DNA from 4 places in the Pantoea sp. C1E2 genome. Region 1 is predicted to be linked to each of the others. Evidence: predicted binding sites of a transcription regulator. Region 1 holds the regulator's gene; each other region holds the start of a gene.
What was found. Region 1 encodes CRP, which controls carbon source genes, mostly activating them, when cyclic AMP is high. Its sites were predicted from a motif close to ATGTGANNNNNNTCACAT; they were not measured.
Positions count from the first base shown of each region.

Region 2: the regulator CRP is predicted to act here: its motif matches at 2,816-2,833, upstream of pth (aminoacyl-tRNA hydrolase).
Region 3: the regulator CRP is predicted to act here: its motif matches at 2,850-2,867, upstream of ACXI0A_RS11945 (sugar transporter).
Region 4: the regulator CRP is predicted to act here: its motif matches at 2,379-2,396, upstream of ACXI0A_RS19070 (glycine dehydrogenase).

Region 1 is NZ_JBSZHT010000002.1:4,177,740-4,183,045, forward strand. It holds gene ACXI0A_RS19940 (hydrolase) at 1-643, shown strand, start outside; gene ACXI0A_RS19945 (YheU family protein) at 646-864, shown strand; gene ACXI0A_RS19950 (phosphoribulokinase) at 926-1,795, shown strand; gene ACXI0A_RS19955 (OsmC family protein) at 1,839-2,243, opposite strand; gene crp (cAMP-activated global transcriptional regulator CRP) at 2,547-3,179, shown strand; gene ACXI0A_RS19965 (YccS/YhfK family putative transporter) at 3,238-5,306, shown strand, end outside.
Region 2 is NZ_JBSZHT010000002.1:2,766,081-2,771,386, forward strand. It holds gene prs (ribose-phosphate diphosphokinase) at 113-1,060, shown strand; gene ACXI0A_RS13305 (diguanylate cyclase) at 1,286-2,461, shown strand; gene ychH (stress-induced protein YchH) at 2,458-2,733, opposite strand; gene pth (aminoacyl-tRNA hydrolase) at 2,993-3,580, shown strand; gene ychF (redox-regulated ATPase YchF) at 3,692-4,783, shown strand; gene ACXI0A_RS13325 (putative oxygenase MesX) at 5,190-5,306, shown strand, end outside.
Region 3 is NZ_JBSZHT010000002.1:2,473,354-2,478,659, reverse strand. It holds gene rhaM (L-rhamnose mutarotase) at 1-259, shown strand, start outside; gene ACXI0A_RS11955 (TetR family transcriptional regulator) at 353-1,003, opposite strand; gene bhsA (multiple stress resistance protein BhsA) at 1,296-1,553, shown strand; gene ACXI0A_RS11945 (sugar transporter) at 1,616-2,800, opposite strand; gene ACXI0A_RS11940 (hypothetical protein) at 3,141-3,398, opposite strand; gene ACXI0A_RS11935 (MFS transporter) at 3,566-4,822, opposite strand; gene ACXI0A_RS11930 (LysR substrate-binding domain-containing protein) at 4,917-5,306, shown strand, end outside.
Region 4 is NZ_JBSZHT010000002.1:4,023,538-4,028,843, forward strand. It holds gene ACXI0A_RS19050 (DUF4310 family protein) at 1-398, opposite strand, end outside; gene ACXI0A_RS19055 (DUF4311 domain-containing protein) at 411-1,187, opposite strand; gene ACXI0A_RS19060 (DUF4312 family protein) at 1,213-1,512, opposite strand; gene ACXI0A_RS19065 (SFCGS family glycine-rich protein) at 1,515-1,871, opposite strand; gene ACXI0A_RS19070 (glycine dehydrogenase) at 1,889-2,227, opposite strand; gene cybC (cytochrome b562) at 2,482-2,868, opposite strand; gene pmbA (metalloprotease PmbA) at 3,063-4,403, opposite strand; gene yjgA (ribosome biogenesis factor YjgA) at 4,520-5,068, shown strand; gene mpl (UDP-N-acetylmuramate:L-alanyl-gamma-D-glutamyl-meso-diaminopimelate ligase) at 5,193-5,306, opposite strand, start outside.

The DNA of each region.
Region 1 (5,306 bases):
TTCCGGTGAAACCGAAGACGCGACTTATTTCCTGCACTGGCTACAGCGCGAATGGGGCACGGTGCCTACTGCAGCAGTGGGCGTTTCACTCGGTGGCAATATGCTGGCCTATTTATTGGGCATGCAGGGAAATGATGTGCCTGTGGATGCAGCCGTCGCGATTTCGGCTCCCTTTGCGCTCGAACCCTGCAGCGAAAAGCTCGATGCCGGCTTCTCTCGTTTCTATCAGCACTATTTGCTGACCAAGCTGAAACAGAATGCCACGCGCAAACTGTTGGCCTGGCCCGGCACGTTGCCCGTTGAACTGAGCCAGCTGCGGGCATTCCGCCGTATTCGTGAGTTTGATGATGCGATTACCGCCCGCGCGCACGGTTTTCTGGATGCCAACGACTATTATCAACGTGCCAGCGCCATGCCCTTGCTCACGGGCGTGCGCAAACCGTTGCTGATCATCCATGCTAAAGACGATCCCTTTATGACTGATGCGGTGATCCCGCAGCCGGAGCAACTGTCGCCTTCGATTGAATATCAGCTGACGCAAAAAGGCGGTCACGTTGGCTTTGTCGGCGGTACGTTAATGAAGCCAAAAATGTGGCTGGAACAACGTGTGCCTGACTGGCTCTCAACTTATCTGGATGTGTGATCGTGATTATTCCCTGGCAAGAACTTGAAGTCGCAACGCTTGAAAACCTGATTGAAACCTTCGTGCTGCGCGAAGGCACCGACTACGGTGAGCAGGAGCGCAGCCTGGAACAGAAAGTGGCCGACGTGCGCCGCCAGCTGGAACGCGGGGACGTCGTTCTGGTGTGGTCGGAACTGCATGAATCCGTCAACATTATGCCGAAAGGCGAATTTCGCGGTTAATGCACCGCACGATAATTCGTGGTAACAATGCTCATCGCCCGACCTCACAGGGAGTTCTGTTATGTCAGCCAGGCATCCAATCATTGCCGTGACCGGTTCAAGCGGTGCCGGTACTACCACCACCAGCGTTGCCTTCCGTAAAATATTTCAGCAGCTGGATTTGCACGCTGCGGAGCTGGAAGGTGACAGCTTCCATCGCTATACCCGTCCCGAAATGGACATGGCGATCCGTAAAGCGCGCGATCTGGGCCGCCATATCAGCTATTTCGGCCCGGAAGCCAACGACTTCGGTCTGTTAGAACACACCTTCAAGCATTACGGACAAACCGGGTTAGGTGAATCGCGCAAATATCTGCACACCTATGATGAAGCTGTGCCCTGGAATCAGGTGCCCGGCACCTTCACGCCCTGGCAGCCGTTGCCGGAAAACACCGATGTGTTGTTCTATGAAGGACTGCATGGCGGCGTCGTCACGCAGCAGCAGAACGTGGCGGAGCATGTCGATCTGTTGGTCGGTGTGGTGCCGATCGTCAACCTGGAGTGGATTCAAAAGCTGGTGCGCGACACCGGCGAGCGAGGCCATTCGCGCGAAGCGGTGATGGATTCGGTGGTGCGTTCGATGGAGGATTACATCAACTTCATCACGCCGCAGTTCTCACGCACCCATATCAACTTCCAGCGCGTGCCGACCGTTGACACCTCCAACCCGTTTGCCGCACGTGAAATCCCTTCGCTCGATGAAAGTTTTGTGGTGATTCACTTCCGTGGACTGGAAGGCATTGCTTACCCTTATCTGCTGGCGATGATCCAGGGCTCGTTCATTTCACATATGAACACGTTGGTGGTGCCGGGCGGTAAAATGGGTCTGGCGATGGAGTTAATCATGACGCCACTGGTGCAGCGGCTGATTGAAGGTAAACGGATTGAATAATCCAGAAATTCTGTAGCGGCGGCCGTTTGGCCGCCCGCTGATGCTATCGCTCAATCACTTCGTAACTGTGCGTCATTTTCACACTATTGCCGAGCATGATCGCCACCGAGCAATACTTCTCCGCCGACAGATCGACAGCCCGCGCGACCGCTTTATCGCTTAGCGCCTTGCCGCTAACGATAAAATGCAGGTTGATTTGCGTGAAAATACGTGGCGCTTCTTCACGGCGCTCGGAGGTGAGTTTCACCTCGCAGTCAGCCACGTCATTTCGACCCTTTTGCAGGATCGACACCACGTCAATCGCGCTACAGCCGCCAGCTGCCATCAAAACCATCTCCATCGGGCTCGGCGCTTTGTCGCCCGAGTTACCGTCCATTAATACCTGATGGCCTGATGAGGATTCTCCGAGAAAGGTCAGCCCTTCCACCCATTTCACTCGTGCCTGCATTATTCTTTCTCCTGAAGTGGCGGTTTTGCCGCCAGAGTACGCTTTCACTTGATAAACAGCAATCCAGACACATCTGCCCTTTGCTGAAGCGAGACAACAGAAGACAGCTTGCAAAAGCTGTGCTACAAACAGTGCTGAAAATATTTTCGTCATAACAGACGAAGGCGGGAAGAATCAAAAGCGTAGCTTAAGAATCACCCGGAAATAATTTTCCTTTACTGGAAGCGCTCTACGATTACACCGCCTGACAGGGAAAACTGCCCCCTGTATTTTGGGCACGATTACAACAGAGGATAATAGCGAATGGTTCTCGGCAAACCGCAAACAGACCCTACACTCGAATGGTTCCTGTCCCATTGCCATATTCACAAATATCCGTCCAAAAGCACACTCATCCATCAGGGTGAGAAAGCGGAAACGCTGTACTACATCGTGAAAGGTTCCGTCGCGGTACTGATCAAAGATGAAGAAGGCAAAGAGATGATCCTCTCCTACCTCAATCAGGGAGATTTCATCGGCGAACTCGGCCTGTTTGAAGAAGGTCAGGAACGTAGTGCCTGGGTACGTGCGAAAAGTGCCTGCGAAGTGGCTGAAATTTCCTACAAAAAATTCCGTCAGCTGATTCAGGTAAACCCGGATATTTTAATGCGACTCTCGTCGCAAATGGCGCGTCGTCTGCAAGTCACCTCCGAAAAAGTGGGCAACCTTGCCTTCCTCGATGTGACGGGCCGTATCGCGCAAACGCTGCTTAATCTGGCTAAACAACCAGATGCGATGACTCACCCGGACGGGATGCAAATCAAAATCACCCGTCAGGAGATTGGTCAAATCGTGGGTTGCTCACGCGAAACCGTGGGTCGTATCCTGAAAATGCTGGAAGATCAGAACCTGATCTCCGCACACGGTAAAACCATCGTCGTCTACGGCACCCGCTAATTTCTTATCACCCACGGCGTGATGGCAACATCGCGCCGTTTTTGTTTGCGATGAGCTGATGTGGCGCCGAATCATCTATCATCCTGAGGTCAACTACGCACTGCGGCAAACGCTGGTGCTGTGCCTGCCTGTGGCTCTTGGCTGGCTGTTTGGCGATCTGCAAAAAGGCCTGCTGTTCTCCTTAGTGCCTGCCTGCTGCAACATGGCGGGTCTCGATACCCCGCATAAACGCTTCTTCAAACGCCTGATTGTCGGCGGCTCCCTGTTTGCCACCGCCAGCTTTTTGATCCAATTTCTCACCAGTGACGCGATTCCTTTACCGCTGATCCTATTCGTGCTGCCGCTGCTGATAGGCGTGACCGGCGAAATCAGCCCACTGCACGGTCGCTTGCTGCCCGCCACACTGATTGCCGCCATCTTTAGCCTCAGCCTGGTTGGACGCATGCCCATGTGGGTGCCGCCGCTACTGTATATCGGTGGCACGCTATGGTACGGCCTGTTTAACTGGTTCTGGTTCTGGCTGTGGAAAGAGCAGCCGATGCGTGAAACCCTTAGCCTGCTGTATCGGGAATTGGCGGATTACTGCGATGCCAAATATACCCTGCTGACGCAGCTCACCGATCCGGAAAAGGCATTACCACCGCTGCTGGCACGCCAGCAAAAAGCCGTTGATCTGATCACCACCTGTTATCAGCAAATGCATATGCTGTCGGCCAGTCGTGATAACAGCCACAAACGCCTGACGCGCGCGTTCCAGGTGGCGCTGGATTTGCAGGAACACATCTCGGTGAGCCTGCACCAGCCGGAAGAGGTGCAGAAGCTGGTGGAACAGAGTCACGCCGAAGCGGTGATCCGCTGGAATGCGAAAACTATCTCTGCGCGCCTGCGTCTGCTGGCCGATGCCATTCTCTATCATCAGTTGCCCGATCGTTTTCACATGGAGAAGCAGCTCGGTGCGCTGGAGAAGATTGCGCGTCAAAACCCCGATAATCCGGTGGGTAACTTCTGCTATTACCACTTCAGCCGTATCGCTCGCGTGCTGCGCACCCAGAAGCCGTTGTACACCCGTGACCTGATGGCCGATCGCCAGCGCCGTTTGCCGCTGTTTCCGGCGCTGCGCAGCTATCTGTCGCTGAAATCCGCCGCATTGCGCACCGCCGCGCGTATCTCGGTGATGCTGATGTTTGGCAGTGCGCTGGCGCTGTTCTTCAATATTCCCAAGCCCTACTGGATTCTGATGACCATTATGTTCGTCAGCCAGAATGGCTACAGCGCCACACGGGTACGCATTCAGCACCGTGCGTTGGGCACCTTTGCCGGATTGCTGATCGCGGCCGGTTCGCTGCAGCTGGCGGTGCCCGAATCGATCACCTTGCTGTTTATGCTGGCCATCACCCTCGCCAGCTATCTGGTGACGCGCAAGTATTACGGCTGGTCGATGATTGGCTTTACCGTGACGGCAGTGTATTCGCTGCAGCTGCTGTCGCTGAACGGCGCGCAGTTCCTGTTACCGCGCATGATGGACACACTGATGGGCTGCCTGATCGCCTTTGCCGGCATGATTTGGCTATGGCCGCAGTGGCAGAGTGGCTTGCTGCGCAGCAACGCACATGATGCACTGGATGCCTATCAGGAAGCGCTAAGAATGCTGCTGGGGCCGGAGCAATCCCCCGAAAAGCTGGCGTATCAACGCATGAAGGTTAATCAGGCGCACAATGCGCTGTTTAACTCCCTGAATCAGGCATCCAGCGAGCCGGGCTTTAATGCGCAGTACCTGAAAGATATGCGCATGTGGGTGACGCACAGTCAGTTTATCGTTGAGCATCTCAACGCAATGACGATTCTGGCGCGTGAGCACACCATGCTGACGCCCAAACTGGCGGAGCGTTATCTGCAATCCTGTGAAATTGCGCTGCAGCGCTGTCAGCAGCGACTAGCCTATGACGGACCAGGCAATGACAGCAATATTCTGGAAGCGCCGGAGAATCTGAATGAGGGGCCGGTGACGATTGTGGAACAGCATGTGAAGCGGATTCTGCAACATCTGAACGTCATGCACACCATCTCTTCAATGGCGTGGAGCCAGCGGCCACATCATGGCAGCTGGCTCAAAGTACTGCGCCCGAA
Region 2 (5,306 bases), 1.4 Mb from region 1:
TTCCAGGCACTGCACGACGCGCATTAACACACCCGTATGAACAGCTTCAAAAGTATTCGCCGGTTACTTTTGAATCGTTCATTCTCTGGACGCCAAGCCTGAGGTTCCTCTCGTGCCTGATATGAAGCTATTTGCTGGTAACGCCACCCCGGAACTAGCACAACGTATTGCCAACCGCCTTTACACTAGCCTCGGAGACGCCGCCGTTGGTCGTTTCAGTGATGGTGAAGTAAGCGTACAGATCAACGAAAATGTACGCGGTGGTGATATTTTCATCATCCAGTCCACCTGTGCCCCCACCAATGATAATCTGATGGAGCTGGTTGTGATGGTCGACGCCTTGCGTCGGGCTTCTGCTGGTCGTATTACTGCTGTAATCCCTTACTTTGGTTATGCACGTCAGGACCGCCGTGTGCGTTCTGCCCGTGTGCCAATCACCGCCAAAGTCGTTGCCGATTTCCTCTCCAGCGTAGGTGTTGACCGTGTTCTGACGGTTGATCTGCACGCCGAACAGATTCAGGGCTTCTTCGATGTCCCGGTTGATAACGTGTTCGGTAGCCCTATTCTGCTGGAAGATATGCTGCAGATTGGCCTGGAAAACCCGATTGTGGTTTCTCCAGACATCGGTGGCGTAGTGCGTGCTCGTGCTATTGCTAAGCTGCTCAATGACACTGACATGGCTATCATCGATAAGCGTCGCCCGCGTGCGAACGTTTCTCAGGTGATGCACATCATCGGTGACGTGGCAGGTCGTGACTGTGTACTGGTCGACGATATGATCGACACCGGCGGTACGCTGTGCAAAGCAGCTGAAGCGTTGAAAGAGCGCGGCGCGAAACGTGTCTTCGCTTACGCGACCCACCCAATCTTCTCTGGTAACGCGGTTGAAAACCTGCGCAAGTCAGTGATCGATCAGGTTATCGTGTGCGATACCATTCCGCTGTCAGACGAGATGAAAGCGCTGCCAATCGTGCGTACCTTAACGCTCTCTGGCATGCTGGCCGAAGCGATTCGCCGTATCAGTAACGAAGAGTCCATCTCCGCAATGTTCGAACATTAATACATTGCATGAAACCGGGCCCCGTGCCCGGTTTTTTATTCCCAACAATCCGCTTCATTTGCCGATTAAGCCGCTTTCGCCACGGATATTTTCGCGATAAATTTCGTTAAAACTCGCTATTCTCCCTGCCTTACACTCTTTTCAAACGACATGCGATGCTGCGCTTTAGCGGGCCATTGATTAGTGGTATTTTCTCCACACTTTTTTCTAAGAACTCCGACCACTATGACTCTCGACATCTACACGCTGTTTGTTTGCGAGCTCTATGTGCTGGGGTTTTTAAGCATTATTCTTGTTTTCGCCTGGGTGGGTGCGCAATACGATCGCGTGCTCGGATTCACGACGCTGGCGCTCATCTTGACCCTGATGGCGGTGTTCCTCAGTAGTCTGCGCAGCGCGGGATTTGTCTTCCTTCCCATCGGTGTGGGCAACGTCGTGATGTTGCTGGCCTACGGCAATCTGTTGAATGCATTCCGTGCTTTTTGCCATAAACCCTTGGGGTTCAGCTGGTTAGCCGGCGGGCTGCTATGGGCGATTCTTTGCGCATTCCCTGCGTTTTACGCCAGCCAACCCAAACGCGTTTTAGTGCTTTGCCTGCTGTGCATCATTTACACCGGTGCGCTAATTCGTTTGTTATGGCAATCTCGCGATGCACTGCAAGTGACCTTTTGGCCGGCGCAGATGTTGCTGTGGATTCATCTGCTGTTTCATGTTGCGCGCATCTTCCTCGATGATGCCATCGCTACACCGGTGCGCGGCGCGATAGCCGGTTCCAGCGTTTCGGTATACGTGATTCTTGAATCCATTCTATTTGTGATTGGCCTGACTTTTACCATTCTGGCAATGGTCAACGAGCGCACACAGATCGCCCACAAACGGGCATCGCTTCACGATCCCCTGACCTGCGTCTGGAATCGCCGCGCTCTGTTCGAGCAAGCCGACAGATTAGTGGTGCGTAACACGCGTAGTCCGCAACCGCTGGTTTACACTGCCGTATTGTTTGATCTCGACCATTTCAAAGGCATTAACGATCGTTACGGCCACCTGCAAGGTGATCGCGTATTAATCGATTTTTGTCAGGTGGTACAGGCTTTGTTGCCCGCCGGGGGGCATTTTGCCCGTCTGGGCGGCGAAGAGTTTGCGGCGATTCTGCCGGGCAATAGCGAGGATGCGGAACGGGTGTGCGAGCGTATCCGACTGGCGACACAGCTGTCGCAGCCCAACGATGTTTGCTACACGGTGAGCATTGGCTTTGCCACCGCTAACCATCGCGATCATACCTTTCCGATTTTACTCGGCCTGGCGGATGAAGCGTTATACCGTGCAAAAGCCAGTGGCCGTAACCGCGTCGAACGATATTTCGTGCAGTTACAGCCTATACAGGAAGCGGCACTCTCTTAATGCGAGGAGTGATTGCGACGACAGCGTTTGTCACCGTAATGGCGTAACCAGAAGTAGCGGTCTTCAACCCGCTCACGTCCGCTGACGCGCGCACCCACCAGCCACAGCAGCGCACCAACAAAGATGCTGAACATGGCACCATGTGCGAGGAATTGCGGCAGGTTTAACGCAGGTAGCTGATTAATAATAGAATATCCGACGCCAAGTACCATCGTCAGTAAACCCAAACACATCAGGCCATTACCTAAATAGCGGCATTGTTGACGTTTCATGATTCACCTCCATCCTTATGAAAAAGCAAAACAGCACGTATGGTTAACTTGTCATAAGTTTAGGCAATGACGGCGGGTTAAGTTGCGGACAGGATCACACATCCTTCACAATCTCTGACATTTCTTTACGGCCAGAGGCTTGATTTCGATAGAAATTGATAAGTCACGCAGAGGTATCATCTGTGCTCAGCACCCTTTGTCATCGCCGCTTGCAGGCAGTAAACTATCGCCCTTTCCGCAGCAAGACAGGATAAACATCGTGAGCAGCATTAAACTGATTGTGGGGCTGGCCAATCCCGGCGCTGAATACGCCGCAACGCGTCATAACGCGGGTGCCTGGTATGTGGATTTGCTGGCCGACCGGAACAATCAGTCATTGAAAGAAGAGCCGAAATTCTACGGCTACACTGCACGCCTGTCGCTGGCGGGTGAAGATGTCCGTTTGCTGGTGCCCACCACTTTTATGAACCTGAGTGGCAAAGCGGTCGCGGCAATGGCGACGTTTTATCGCATCACACCTGAAGAGATTTTAGTGGCGCATGACGAATTGGATCTGCCACCGGGTGTGGCGAAATTTAAACAGGGTGGTGGTCATGGCGGACACAACGGCCTGAAAGACATCATCAGCAAACTGGGCAACAACAATAATTTCCACCGTTTGCGGGTTGGTATCGGCCATCCCGGCGATCGCAATAAGGTCACCGGCTTCGTATTGGGTAAACCGCCGGCCAGCGAGCAAAAGCTGATTGATGATGCGGTCGATGAAGCGGTGCGTTGCACTGAGCTGTGGCTGAAAGAAGACAAAATCAAGGCGATGAACCGCCTGCATGCGTTCAAGGCTGGCTAAGCCCAATTCCCGCGCCGCAGAAGGCAATTCTGTGTATAATGCGCGAAATTTTTTGAATCTGTCGTCGCTGCCTGTCAGCGCCGCACACTCAGTGATAAAGGTAATCAGACCATGGGATTTAAATGCGGTATTGTGGGCCTGCCGAACGTCGGTAAATCCACCCTGTTCAACGCGCTGACCAAAGCGGGTATCGAAGCAGCCAACTTTCCGTTCTGCACCATCGAGCCAAACACCGGTGTGGTGCCAATGCCCGATCTGCGCCTCGATCAGCTGAGCGAAATCGTTAAGCCACAGCGTGTTGTTCCTACCACCATGGAATTCGTGGATATCGCCGGTCTGGTGAAAGGCGCCTCCAAAGGTGAAGGTCTCGGCAACCAGTTCCTGACCAACATCCGTGAAACCGAAGCTATCGGCCACGTGGTGCGCTGCTTCGAGAACGACAACATCATTCACGTTTCAGGCAAAGTTAACCCAGCGGAAGATATTGATATCATCAATACCGAGCTGGCGCTGTCGGATCTCGACACCTGTGAACGTGCGATTCAGCGCTGCCAGAAGAAAGCCAAAGGCGGCGATAAAGATGCAAAAGCTGAACTGGCTGCGCTGGAGAAATGTCTCCCGCACCTGTCAGAAGCAGGCATGTTGCGTGCCCTGAAGCTGGATGCTGATGAGAAAGCGGCCATCCGCTACCTGAGCTTCCTGACCCTGAAGCCAACCATGTATATCGCGAACGTGAACGAAGACGGTTTTGAAAACAACCCGTTCCTCGATCAGGTACGTGCGATTGCGGAAGCCGAAGGTTCTGTCGTTGTGCCGGTGTGCGCAGCAGTAGAATCCGACATAGCAGAGCTGGATGACGAAGAGCGTGAAGAGTTCATGGCGGAGTTGGGTCTGGAAGAGCCTGGTCTGAACCGCGTGATCCGTGCCGGTTATGCGCTATTGAACCTGCAAACCTACTTCACCGCTGGCGTGAAAGAAGTACGCGCCTGGACCATCCCAGTGGGTGCGACCGCGCCTCAGGCTGCCGGTAAAATCCACACCGACTTCGAGAAAGGCTTTATCCGTGCGCAGACCATCGCGTTTGATGACTTTGTTGCCTATAAAGGCGAGCAAGGTGCGAAAGAAGCCGGCAAGATGCGCTCAGAAGGTAAAGAGTACATCGTGAAAGATGGTGACGTGATGAACTTCCTGTTCAACGTCTAATCTTCAAGTCGATGATTTGCTCATGTTGAATTAATTTCAGCTAAAAAAATCCACGCCTGGCGTGGATTTTTTATTTCTCATTAGGTAAATTCTTCCGCGACGCTTCCAGGCATATTAGCCATCACTTCGCTTTTGTCGTTAGCCTAAGCCACAAACACCGCTCGCTTTTCCGCATGAAATCTCTCTTCTGACCACCCTGCTCCACAGTGTGAAGCCGATCATGAAATTGGCTCATGCAGCTTTGAAGTTTAATCACTTTCAATCACTGAGTGACTCTGGCATAAAATTCGCATTGTTATTGACTTAAGACAATGTGAAATCTTCCGCAGGTGATAGGCCGCAGTATCAGGTCTACCCACCTAAAGCCGGAAAGGTTTTGCAGCTGAAATCAGGATACCAGAGCATCATGAGCAACGATTTTGCATTTTCCATTAAGAGCAGTGTTTTCGATGAGCATTACAATCCTTCTGAAAGCACGCGTATCACCACGAACTTCGCTAACCTGGCACGTGGAACCAATCGC
Region 3 (5,306 bases), 1.7 Mb from region 1:
GCGTCGCCATTCACCGATCTGGCCTGAGCTGGAACAGACGTTGAAAGCTCACGGTGCGCACAACTATGCGATCTGGCTGGATGCTGAACGTGACTTGTTGTTCGCCAGCGTGGAGATAGAGTCGGAAGCTCGTTGGGAGGCGGTGGCGAATACGGAAGTCTGCCAGCGCTGGTGGGCATCGATGAAAGATCTGATGCCCTCCAATGCGGATAACAGCCCCATTAGCCAAGCGTTAAAACCGATGTTTTTTATGCCGTAAGGCTATGTGGCGTTGCGCTTTGATGTGCGGCAGGGCGATCTTGAGATCGCCCCTGCTTTATGGAGAACAAGTGCCTGACAAAGCGGCAGACCTTTACGTGTTTAGCGCGCAGTAGCCTGCCAGTGCCGGCCAGATGGCCATCTGCGTATCAACAATCCCATCAAGGTCATCACGACTTGCACCTTCACGAGCACGCACCGACATCCCCTGCAACACACAAGCGAGATAGCTGGCCAGCGTGCTGCTGTTGGCGCACTGCGGTAATTCACCGCGCTGCTGTCGGGCATCCAAAAACTGTTTCAAGGCGTTTTCCTGCGCATGATGTTGCTTAGCCAGCATCTGCGCGATCTCGTCGGAGCCAGAAGAGAGCGCACTGGACGTGCAGATAAAGAAACAGCCAGCAGGTTTATCGCACTCGGTAAAACAGGCTGCGGTGGCACGAAAATAGGCTTCAATTGCGGCTTTCACATCGAGTGTTTCGTCGTTGAGTACCTGGTTACGCTGTGCGCTAAAGGTATCGATGTAGCGCTGCATTGCTGCACGGAACAGACCTTCCTTATTCTCAAATTCAGCATAAAGCGTCGGCGCTTTTGCACCGGTTGCGTCCACCAAATCCGACAGCGATGTGCCTTCATAACCGTGGGCCCAAAACAGCATCAATGCTTTATCCAGCGCATCGTTGCGGTCAAACACTTTAGGACGGCCACGCGTTTTGCGATTAAGCGTGTCGGTAGTTTGCGTCATACGCACCTCACTGCATGAAGAACATGTGATTAAATTACCGATCGCTAACTAAATATGCAAGCGCAGCCGGAGTTCAGCCTCATTTGCTTTGCCCGTTTGTGCTTTACCGCTGTCGCAACACTCAAATCGATAAGTGAAAAAGGGCGCTAAAGCCCATAATCACGCCACTTCTTAATAAAATAACGACCGTTAATAAAATGATTGACGAGATGCCCGGTTTGGCGCTAGCATTTAATTAACGGTTGTTAACTAAATTCAACCCACCCCTTTCATCTGCATAAGAGAGACGATCATGAAAAGCATCAAAATGGTATTAGCCACTGTCGCACTGTCATCCATCGCGTTTGGTAGCATGGCTGCCGAATTGGTCAATCAGGCACCATTGAACCAGCAGCAAATCGGTGTGGTAAGTGCATCAGGTAGCACTAACCTGACTTCACTGGAGAACCAGCTATCGGAGAAGGCGAGTGCTGCCGGAGCAAAGTCGTTCCGCATCACTTCGACCTCTGGCAACAACAAGCTAAATGGCACAGCGGTAATTTATAACTAATTACCAAAGCGCATCGAATGGCGCAGGGGCGCACTGAAGTGTGCCCCTGGTCGTGAAGCAGATTATCCGTTTGAACGGAGTTGCGGATACCGACGGAAAATAGTGATACACCAGAACAACGCAGCCAGACCAATCAATCCACCCACGTTACCCACATCCGACATTTTCATGTGTTCGCTGACCTGATTGCCCAACAGGGCACCCGCGCCAATCCCGATATTATAAATTCCTGAGAACAATGACATCGCCACATCGGTAGCATCGGGCGCCAGTGACAGCACGCGAACCTGCATCGCCAGCCCAATCATCATCATTGCCATGCCCCAGAAAATACACAGCAGCGAAATAGCAGCAGGACGCACGGCGGCAAACAGCAAAAGGCCCATACTCAACGTGATGATGCTAATCGCCGCCAGTAACATCGCAGAAGGGAATTTGTTGCCCAACGTACTGAACAGCACGCTGCCAATAATCCCGGCGGAACCGAACAGCAACAGTAGCAACGTCGTGAAATTCTCATCCGCGTTAGCCACCACCTGCATAAAAGGTTCGATGTAGCTGTAAGCGGTGTAGTGCGCGGTGACCACCAGCGTGACCAGAATGTACATCGCCACCAGCGCCGGACGGCGGAACAGCATCGGCACGCTGCTCAGTGAGCCGGTGTGTTCACTCGGCAGGCGCGGCAATATCCGCACTAACAAAATCAATAGCACCAACGCTGACAAACCGATCATGCCGAAAGTAGTACGCCAGCCGAGATATTGCCCAACGATACGACCAATCGGTACGCCCAGTACCATTGCCAGCGCCGTACCGGTTGCCAGCATGCTCAGCGCCTGGGTTTTCTTGCCCGCGGGCGCAACACGAATCGCCAGTGAAGCGGTGATCGACCAGAACACTGCGTGCGCCAGGGCGATACCGATGCGTGAAATCACCAGTGAGGTGAAATCCCATGCCACAGACGAGAGCACATGGCTGCCGATAAACAGAATGAACAGCACCGATAGCAGAAAACGTCGTTCGATATTACGCGTCAGCAGCATTAACGGCAGTGATAACAGCGCAACGACCCACGCATAAATGGTCAGCATAATGCCGACATCGGCGGTTTTCATGGCGTAACTCGCCGCAATATCCGACAGCAGGCCAACAGGCACAAATTCAGTGGTATTAAAAACAAAAGCGGCAATGGCCAACAGCACAACGCGTAGCCAGGCTGTTTTACGAGAGACGGTAGTAGATTGCATGGGGTTCAAATGATCTGACAGCGAGTGAGGGGGTGAAACGCACCCGGTTAAGTGACCTGCATCACAAATTGGGGCTATTGTGGAGCATTAATGAGCGGATTAAAACCTTCAGGACCGTTTTTATTACTGATTATTTTTTATCGCTAAACGCCGGGTTAATAGCCTGAGGTTATTATCAATTCTTGCTTTTTGTCTGAGGGGTGATAGCGAGAAAAAACAATCATGGCGTAGCGCTTTGAGATCCAGTGATGATTAAGTCGGCTGTTTCTATATTAGAACGATTTGACAGCCGTACTTAACAAAACCCCTTAAGCGCTAATCCATTGTCAGACCAGCATTATCAGAGTTGCACCATATGTTTTAGCGCCACGCTATGCTGAGTGGTCAGGCTTTTTTTTACCGCCACCGGGCAGCAATGTTCACACCCCATAGCACTGGAATAAAATTTACGCGCTTGTTGTATGGCGGCGGTGGGTGTGTAGAAAGTCCCGAGAAAGCGCCGTGCACTATCAGAAGGGATGAATGGGCAGCCTGTTGCATGTACCACATGGTTGTCGTTATAGCCTGCATGCTTATCGACGTAATAATAGAGTTGCATCTAACGTCCTCATTGCTGTGAAAAAAGAAAATCTAACTATTGTTGGAATAAAAAGGATTATAGCGACGAATTGTCGTTTTGTTTTAAGTGGGACTGATTGATCGCCCGATTCTGTGGGCTTTAGGGAGACGCGGGGCGCATCGGCCCCGTCGTTTAGATGAAAGGTATTACAGTTTTCGGCACTGTAAACGCCAGCCAACAACCAAGGCCAGCAACAGCAGCACACTGATGAACAGCGTTACGCCCGGCCAGCCATAGCTGTGCCAGAACACGCCGCCTAACGTACCCGCTACGCTGGAACCTACGTAATAGCTGAACAGATAGAGTGACGAGGCCTGGCCTTTGGCACGGCGTGCGCGTGGACCAATCCAGCCGCTGGCAACGGAGTGCGCGGCAAAAAAGCCCGCCGTAAACAGCATCATACCGGGCAGTATCAGCCAGAGAGAATTAAAGGCGGTGAGCAATAACCCAGCCAGCATAATGGCGGTAGCGCTAATCATCACCGGACCACGACCAAAGCGACTGGTCATCGCGCCCGCTTTGGGTGAGCTCCACGATCCGGTCAGATACACCACCGACAGCAGTCCCACTACCGCCTGGCTCAGCGACCAGGGTGCGCTTAACAAACGATAGCCGATGTAGTTAAACAGCGTCACAAACGCGCCCATCAGCAGAAAACCTTCAGCGAACAGGAAGGGTAATCCTTTATCACGCCAGTGCAGGCGGAAGTTGATGAATAAACTGCGCGGGCGCAACGAGGCGGGACGGAAATGACGTGACGCCGGTAAAATCTTCCAGAACATCAACGCGCCGGCCAGCGAGAAGCAACCTATCACCCCAACCGCCACACGCCAGGAGAAGAAATCGGTCAGCACGCCGGTGAGCAAGCGTCCGCTCATACCGCCAATGGAATTGCCGCTGATGTACAGACCCATCGAGAAGGCAATCACGCGGGGATGGATCTCCTCGCTTAAATAGGTCATACCGACCGCCGCCACGCCGCTGAGAGACAGACCAATCAACGCACGCATCATCAGAATGCCTTGCCAACTCGTCATGGTGGCGGAAATCAGCGTGCAAATGGCGGCAAGCATCAAAGCCGTCACCATCACGGATTTGCGCCCAATAGCATCGGATAGCGGACCGGTCACCAGCAAGCCCAGCGCCATCAATCCGGTTGAGAGTGATAATGAAATACTGCTTTCGGCGGGAGAGACGCCAAACTGCTGTGACAGCACGGGCAGAATCGGCTGCACACAATACAGCAGCGCGAAGGTGGCCAATCCAGCGGAAAATAATGCCAGCGTGACGCGCATAAACTGCGGCGATCCACGCTCAATCCACTCTGAGGGGGCTACGGTTGAAGCAGGCTTAGCGGACAACTCGTCTTCATGAATTGTCACTGCCTGGGAAGAGCGACTCACGGAATATCCTTAGATGAGAAACGGTCTGATAACTTTAGGAAAGTGAGATTAGGTTGTACAATATATTAATAATCTCAAATGAGACGTTTAAGATATGAATGTCGAGTTGCGCCATTTACGCTATTTCGTTGCCGTTGCCGAGGAACTGCATTTTGGTCGCGCAGCACAGCGATTGAATATTTCCCAACCGCCGCTCAGCCAGCAGATTCAGCAGCTGGAGCAAGAGATCGGCGCGCAGCTGTTTACCCGAACTAATCGCAGCGTGCAGATCACGGCTGCCGGTCAGCTGTTTTTACAGGATGCGCGCACCATTCTGCTGCAGGTTGAGCAAGCTGCCAGTCGGGCGGCTCGCGTACATAGCGGACAGGAAGGAGAGCTACGCATTGGCTTTACCTCTTCCGCTCCCTTCACCGGCCTGGTCTCCGATGCGCTGTATCAATTTCGTCAGCGTTGGCCGGAAGTGCACATCTCGATGCAGGAAAAT
Region 4 (5,306 bases), 150 kb from region 1:
ATGATCAGATAGCCAATCGCTACGCCCACCACCAGGCCGGTTGCCAGTGACGCGGCAAAGTTCGCCACCGGGAACACGATGCCCGCACCGAGCAGCAAGGCAGGAACACCTAAGCCGACGCCGGTTTGAATCGCGCCACCAATATCCAGAATCCCGACCAGCGAGCCTTCAATAATACGGGCAAACAGGAAGCTGGCACCGAACGCCGCCACTGCGCCATATACACCGGTTTCCATACCGGAGCGCAGCATGGATACGAATGCCACTTCGTTGAAAGCGCCAATGCCGTACAGGTAGTACATGTGCGTACCGGCAAACACGCCAGATGACAGCAGGCCAACAAAGATCGGGAACGACCAGTCGGCATACCAGAACCCTTTGTTTTCAGTCTCGTTCATTCTCGAGGCTCCTTATTTGCCGCTCAGGCTGTTGTGGATCATGTCCAGCCAGCCAGGGACACCCAGTTGGAAGGATTGCAGCAGTTTCATGTCGAAGCCACGGAAGAAGCCACTCAGAGCGAACAGCAGCACAATCGCGAACATCATCACTTTGGTGACTTTGTTCCAGCCGCTCTCTTCCACGCCTTTACCGATCAGGATGCCCAGCACCAAACCCGGTACGGCATTGCCCATGATCAACTGCGCCAGACCACCAAAGATGGTCGCCCAGAAGCCCGATTTCTTACCGGCATCAATGGCCGCCAGCCAGAAGATCACTGGCATCACGGTATTCACCAGCAGGTTCGCCGCCGGTACCAGCACTTTCACTGCCGTGACCTGCAACGCCGCTGGCACCGCAGAAGCGGTACTGTTGAGGAACGCCACGACGATCATGCCGATGATGCCGCAGGCAATCGCCATGCGTTTCGGGTTGTGCAGGGTTTCCGCGACGTTACGATTTTTCACCATCAACGCAGCCGCGCCCCAGTTGGGCAGAATGCGGTGGTCAACGTCCTGTGTGAAGGAGCCTGCCGCCACAGACGATGCCCAGGCGTTAAAGAAGAAGCCAAGACCAAAGGAGAAGTGCGAAGCAGGATCGCCTTCGCAGGAATTGAGTTCACCCAAAGTACGAAACGCGCCCATACCTTGCGTGGTCGGTGCATGGAACATGCGCGCTGCGCCCGCTCCTACCCCAACGCCAACCAATCCACCAATGATCAACGACTTAAACAAAATGATTAAAAACATGTTGTTGTACCCTTTGTTGTCGTTTTTATTTCGTCGCGATGAAATCCACCTTGTCGGTGTCGATCACGGTGACGCTGACGGTAATATCCAGCTCAACGCTGTAATTCCGTCGTTCGCGCGCCAGAAAGAAGAACAAGAACTTCTCTGCGCGTACGCTCTCCTGCGCGCGCAGCACCCGCACATCTATGGGTTCAATGCGCAACAGAATCTTTTGGCTGGTGCGCAGCACTTGCTGCTGCACCTTGCTCAATGCATCGGAAAAGGCTTTCGCTTTGCTGTCGCCTTTGCCCTGCACCGTTACCTGGGTCTCGTATTGCTGTTTCATGCTTAGCTGCCGTGTTTTTTATTCCAGGCCTGCACCAGACGTTCACCCAGCTCTTCTTTATCCATAAAGCCAAAGCCCAGCACGGTGGCGCCTTCGTTGATGGCAGTCACGCCTTCATCAATCGAACGCATGCCGTGTTTGGCTTTGTAGCCATATTTGTTCTGTGCAGTGATGGCACCTGCACCGCCGCTGCCGCAGAAGGAGATACCGAAATCGGCGTTTTCCGCTTTCATCACATCGCCCAGTTTCATGTCGGCTGCTACGCCCGGCACGACAACGGCACGGCCGCCTGCTTTCTCAATACCGGCTGCAACTTTCTGGCCTTTACCCAGACGATCACCAATGACGACTGTTACCATGTTCAATTCCTCTCGATTTATGCTTCGTTCGATTTCGCCACTTCGATATGCACCGATAACAACCAGGCTTCTTCTTTTGGCAGATTGCCAAACAGATCGACCACCTGCTGTGCCAGCGCCATGGTTTCTGGCGAGATATCTTCAAACAGTTCGGCTTCCACTTCCGGCAAGGCTTCTCCCGTGAGGGAACGCGCTGCCATCGCCCGCACATGCGACGCCAGCATCTGCTGCTGCACGGCATTGGCTTCGATGTGGTGCGCGGCGTAGATCGCCGCAATCTGCTTCAACGTGTTATCCGCCAACGCCTGAATGGCTTCTGGCGTACTCGGTTTCAGCGGGACAGCTTCACTCCTCACCTTGCTACTCCTGTTTACTGCGGATAATTAGAGATAATTCGCGTTGAAAAGAAATTACGCTTTCCGCTTCAGGCTGTGGAGACGCATCTTTTCCACCTCAAAGTGGAAATCCCACGGGCGTGTGTGCGCCAGATCGCACTACGCATGAAGTGTGCGAAACAGGTCACAAAAATGCGGGTTATGCCGGAAATGAGTGTGAGAGAACGGAGAAATCGCGGGGGAAGATAAGGCCAGCCACAGGGCTGGCCGGTTTATCAGCGGAATTTCTTATGGTTGGCGTTACGAATATCTTCCAACTTTTTCGCTTCAGCTTTGGCTTCGTCGAGTTTATTGGCTTTCGCCAACTGATCGACGACATCAATCTGTGCAATCAGAGAATCAAGACCTGCGTGATAATCCTTAATCTGGGCGCTATCGGCAGCCTGACCTTCCAGTTTTTCCGGCGTGGATTTTTTAGCATCCTCCGCCGCCTGGCGCATCTTGCCGAGTGCGGTTTGCATTTCCTGAGCATCGGAGGTTTTTTTCACCACGCTCAGGCCATCTTTCAGAGTATCCATATCATTCTTCAGGTCAGCGGCGAATACGCTAGCCGAGGAGAACAACAGCGAGAGAGACAACATTGCAATTACATGCTTCCGCATAAAAATATCCTTATTTACCCTTCATCCTTCACGTTCCAGGCGCGTTGGCTGCGCTTACTCACCTCAGTCACTCACTCATGTAAGCTCCTAAGAATTCATTCACTTGCCGGCTTCCTGCAACGCGAATTATTTCGGGTATTATTATTGGCAAAAAAAAAGCAGCCACGTGGGCTGCTTTCAGTGAAGCGATGTGTTTATTGTCCGGCGATTTTCATCTCCGGCAGCAGCACCGACCCGCATTGTATATTGCTGCGCGTTTCAATGTCGTTACCGAGAGTTACCATATTGAGCCACATATCCTTGAGGTTGCCCGCAATTGTGATCTCACTCACAGGATATTGGATTTCACCGTTTTCAACCCAGAAACCTGAGGCACCGCGCGAGTAATCACCGGTCATGGCGCTGACGCTGGAACCCATCATTTCGGTCACCACTAAGCCACGGCCCATCTGTTTCAGCATATCTTCAAAGCTATGACCCTGGCCCGCAATGCGCCAGTTGTGAATACCGCCCGCGTGGCCGGTGCTCTGCAGGCCAAGTTTGCGCGCCGAATAGCTGGTCAGCAGCCAGTTTTGCAGCACGCCATCTTTAATGATGTCACGCGCCTGGGTGCGCACGCCTTCGCTGTCGAACGGCGTAGACGCCAGCCCTTTCAGCAGGTGCGGCTTCTCTTCAATGGTCAGCCACTCGGGCAGAATCTGTTTGCCCAGTGAATCCAGCAGGAAAGTCGCTTTACGATAAACGCTGCCGCCGCTGATCATGCCAACCAGATGGCCAAACAGACCCGTCGCCACTTCCGGCGCGAAGATCACCGGTGCTTTCATGGTTGGCAGTTTGCGCGGCGCCAGGCGTGACAACACGCGACGTGCACACTCTTGTCCTACCCAATCGGCACTTTGCAGATCGTCAATCGAACGGCCGATGGTGTAAGCGTAATCGCGCTCCATGTTGCCATCCTGTTCGGCAATCACACAGCTGGAGAGCGAATGGCGGCTCGAGCAATAGCTCTGCAGCATGCCGTGGCTATTACCGAACACTTTGATGCCGACGTGGCTATTGAAGCTGCCGCCTTCGGTATTGGTAATACGCTTGTCAGCCTGCAGCGATGCCTGTTCGGCTTGCGCGGCCAGTTCGATAGCGCGATCGGCGTCGATCTCCCACGGATGGTAAAGATCGAGATCCGGCGCTTCAAACGCCAGCAGATCGGGATCGGCCGGGGCGCCAAAAGGATCAACCGAGGTGTAGCGCGCGATATCGATCGCCGCTTGCACGGTGCGTTTGATCGCATCCGGGCTGAGATCGGTCGAGGAGGCGCTGCCTTTGCGGTTCTGATGATAGACGGTGATGCCGAGTGCACCATCGCTGTTGAATTCGACGTTTTCCACTTCGCCATAGCGGGTACTGACGCCGATGCCGGTGGTTTTGGTCACCGCCACTTCTGCACCATCGGTGCTGGCTTTCGCCAGTTCCAGCGCCTGCGCGACAGCCTGTTCTAACACTTTACGTTGTTCTGCAACCTGAGTAGATACGTTCATCGACCTGCCGTCTAATCTTAAGTATGAATTTATTGAGTCTATCAGACTCAGAGAACAATTTCGCAGTCGCCCGATAAACTGGTAGGATTAGCCTCTTTTTTTTAGGGAGCCAAGAGATGACCAAGCAGCCCGATGACTGGCTCGACGATGTGCCAGATAATCAAAACGAAGAAGATGAAGACGAAGAGATTATCTGGGTCAGCAAAAGCGAAATTAAACGCGACGCCGAAGAGCTGAAACGCCTGGGCGCCGAGTTAGTTGATCTGGGGAAAAACTCCCTCGACAAAATTCCACTCGACGATGATCTGCGTGCCGCCATTGAGCTGGCACAGCGTATTAAAAAGGAAGGCCGTCGCCGCCAGTTGCAGCTGATCGGTAAGATGTTGCGCGCGCGCGAAGAAGATCCGATTCGTCAGGCACTGGATAAGCTGAAGAACCGCCATAACCAGCAGGTTGCGCTGTTCCATAAACTCGAGCAACTGCGCGATCGTATGATCGAGAAAGGCGATGATGCTATCGCGGAAGTGATTAACCTCTATCCGCAGGCCGATCGCCAGCAGCTGCGCACCATGATCCGTAATGCGCAGAAAGAGAAAGCCGCCAACAAGCCACCGAAAGCCACCCGTCAGATCTTCCAGTATCTGCGCGAGCTGGCAGAGGCGTAAGTTTGCCGCGTGCATAAAAAGGGTCGCCAATCGGCGACCCTTTTTAGTTTGGGCAGATAAAAGAGCGTCATCAAACCCAGCGGTAAGCCCGATAAAACGGTGGCCATTCCTGGCCACCACTCAATCAACGCCCTAATCTCTCCAGCAGTTTCTGGTGAATGCCACCAAAACCACCATTACTCATCACCAGAATGGAATCGCCTGGCTGGGCTTCTTTCGCCACCATTTCAACCAGTGC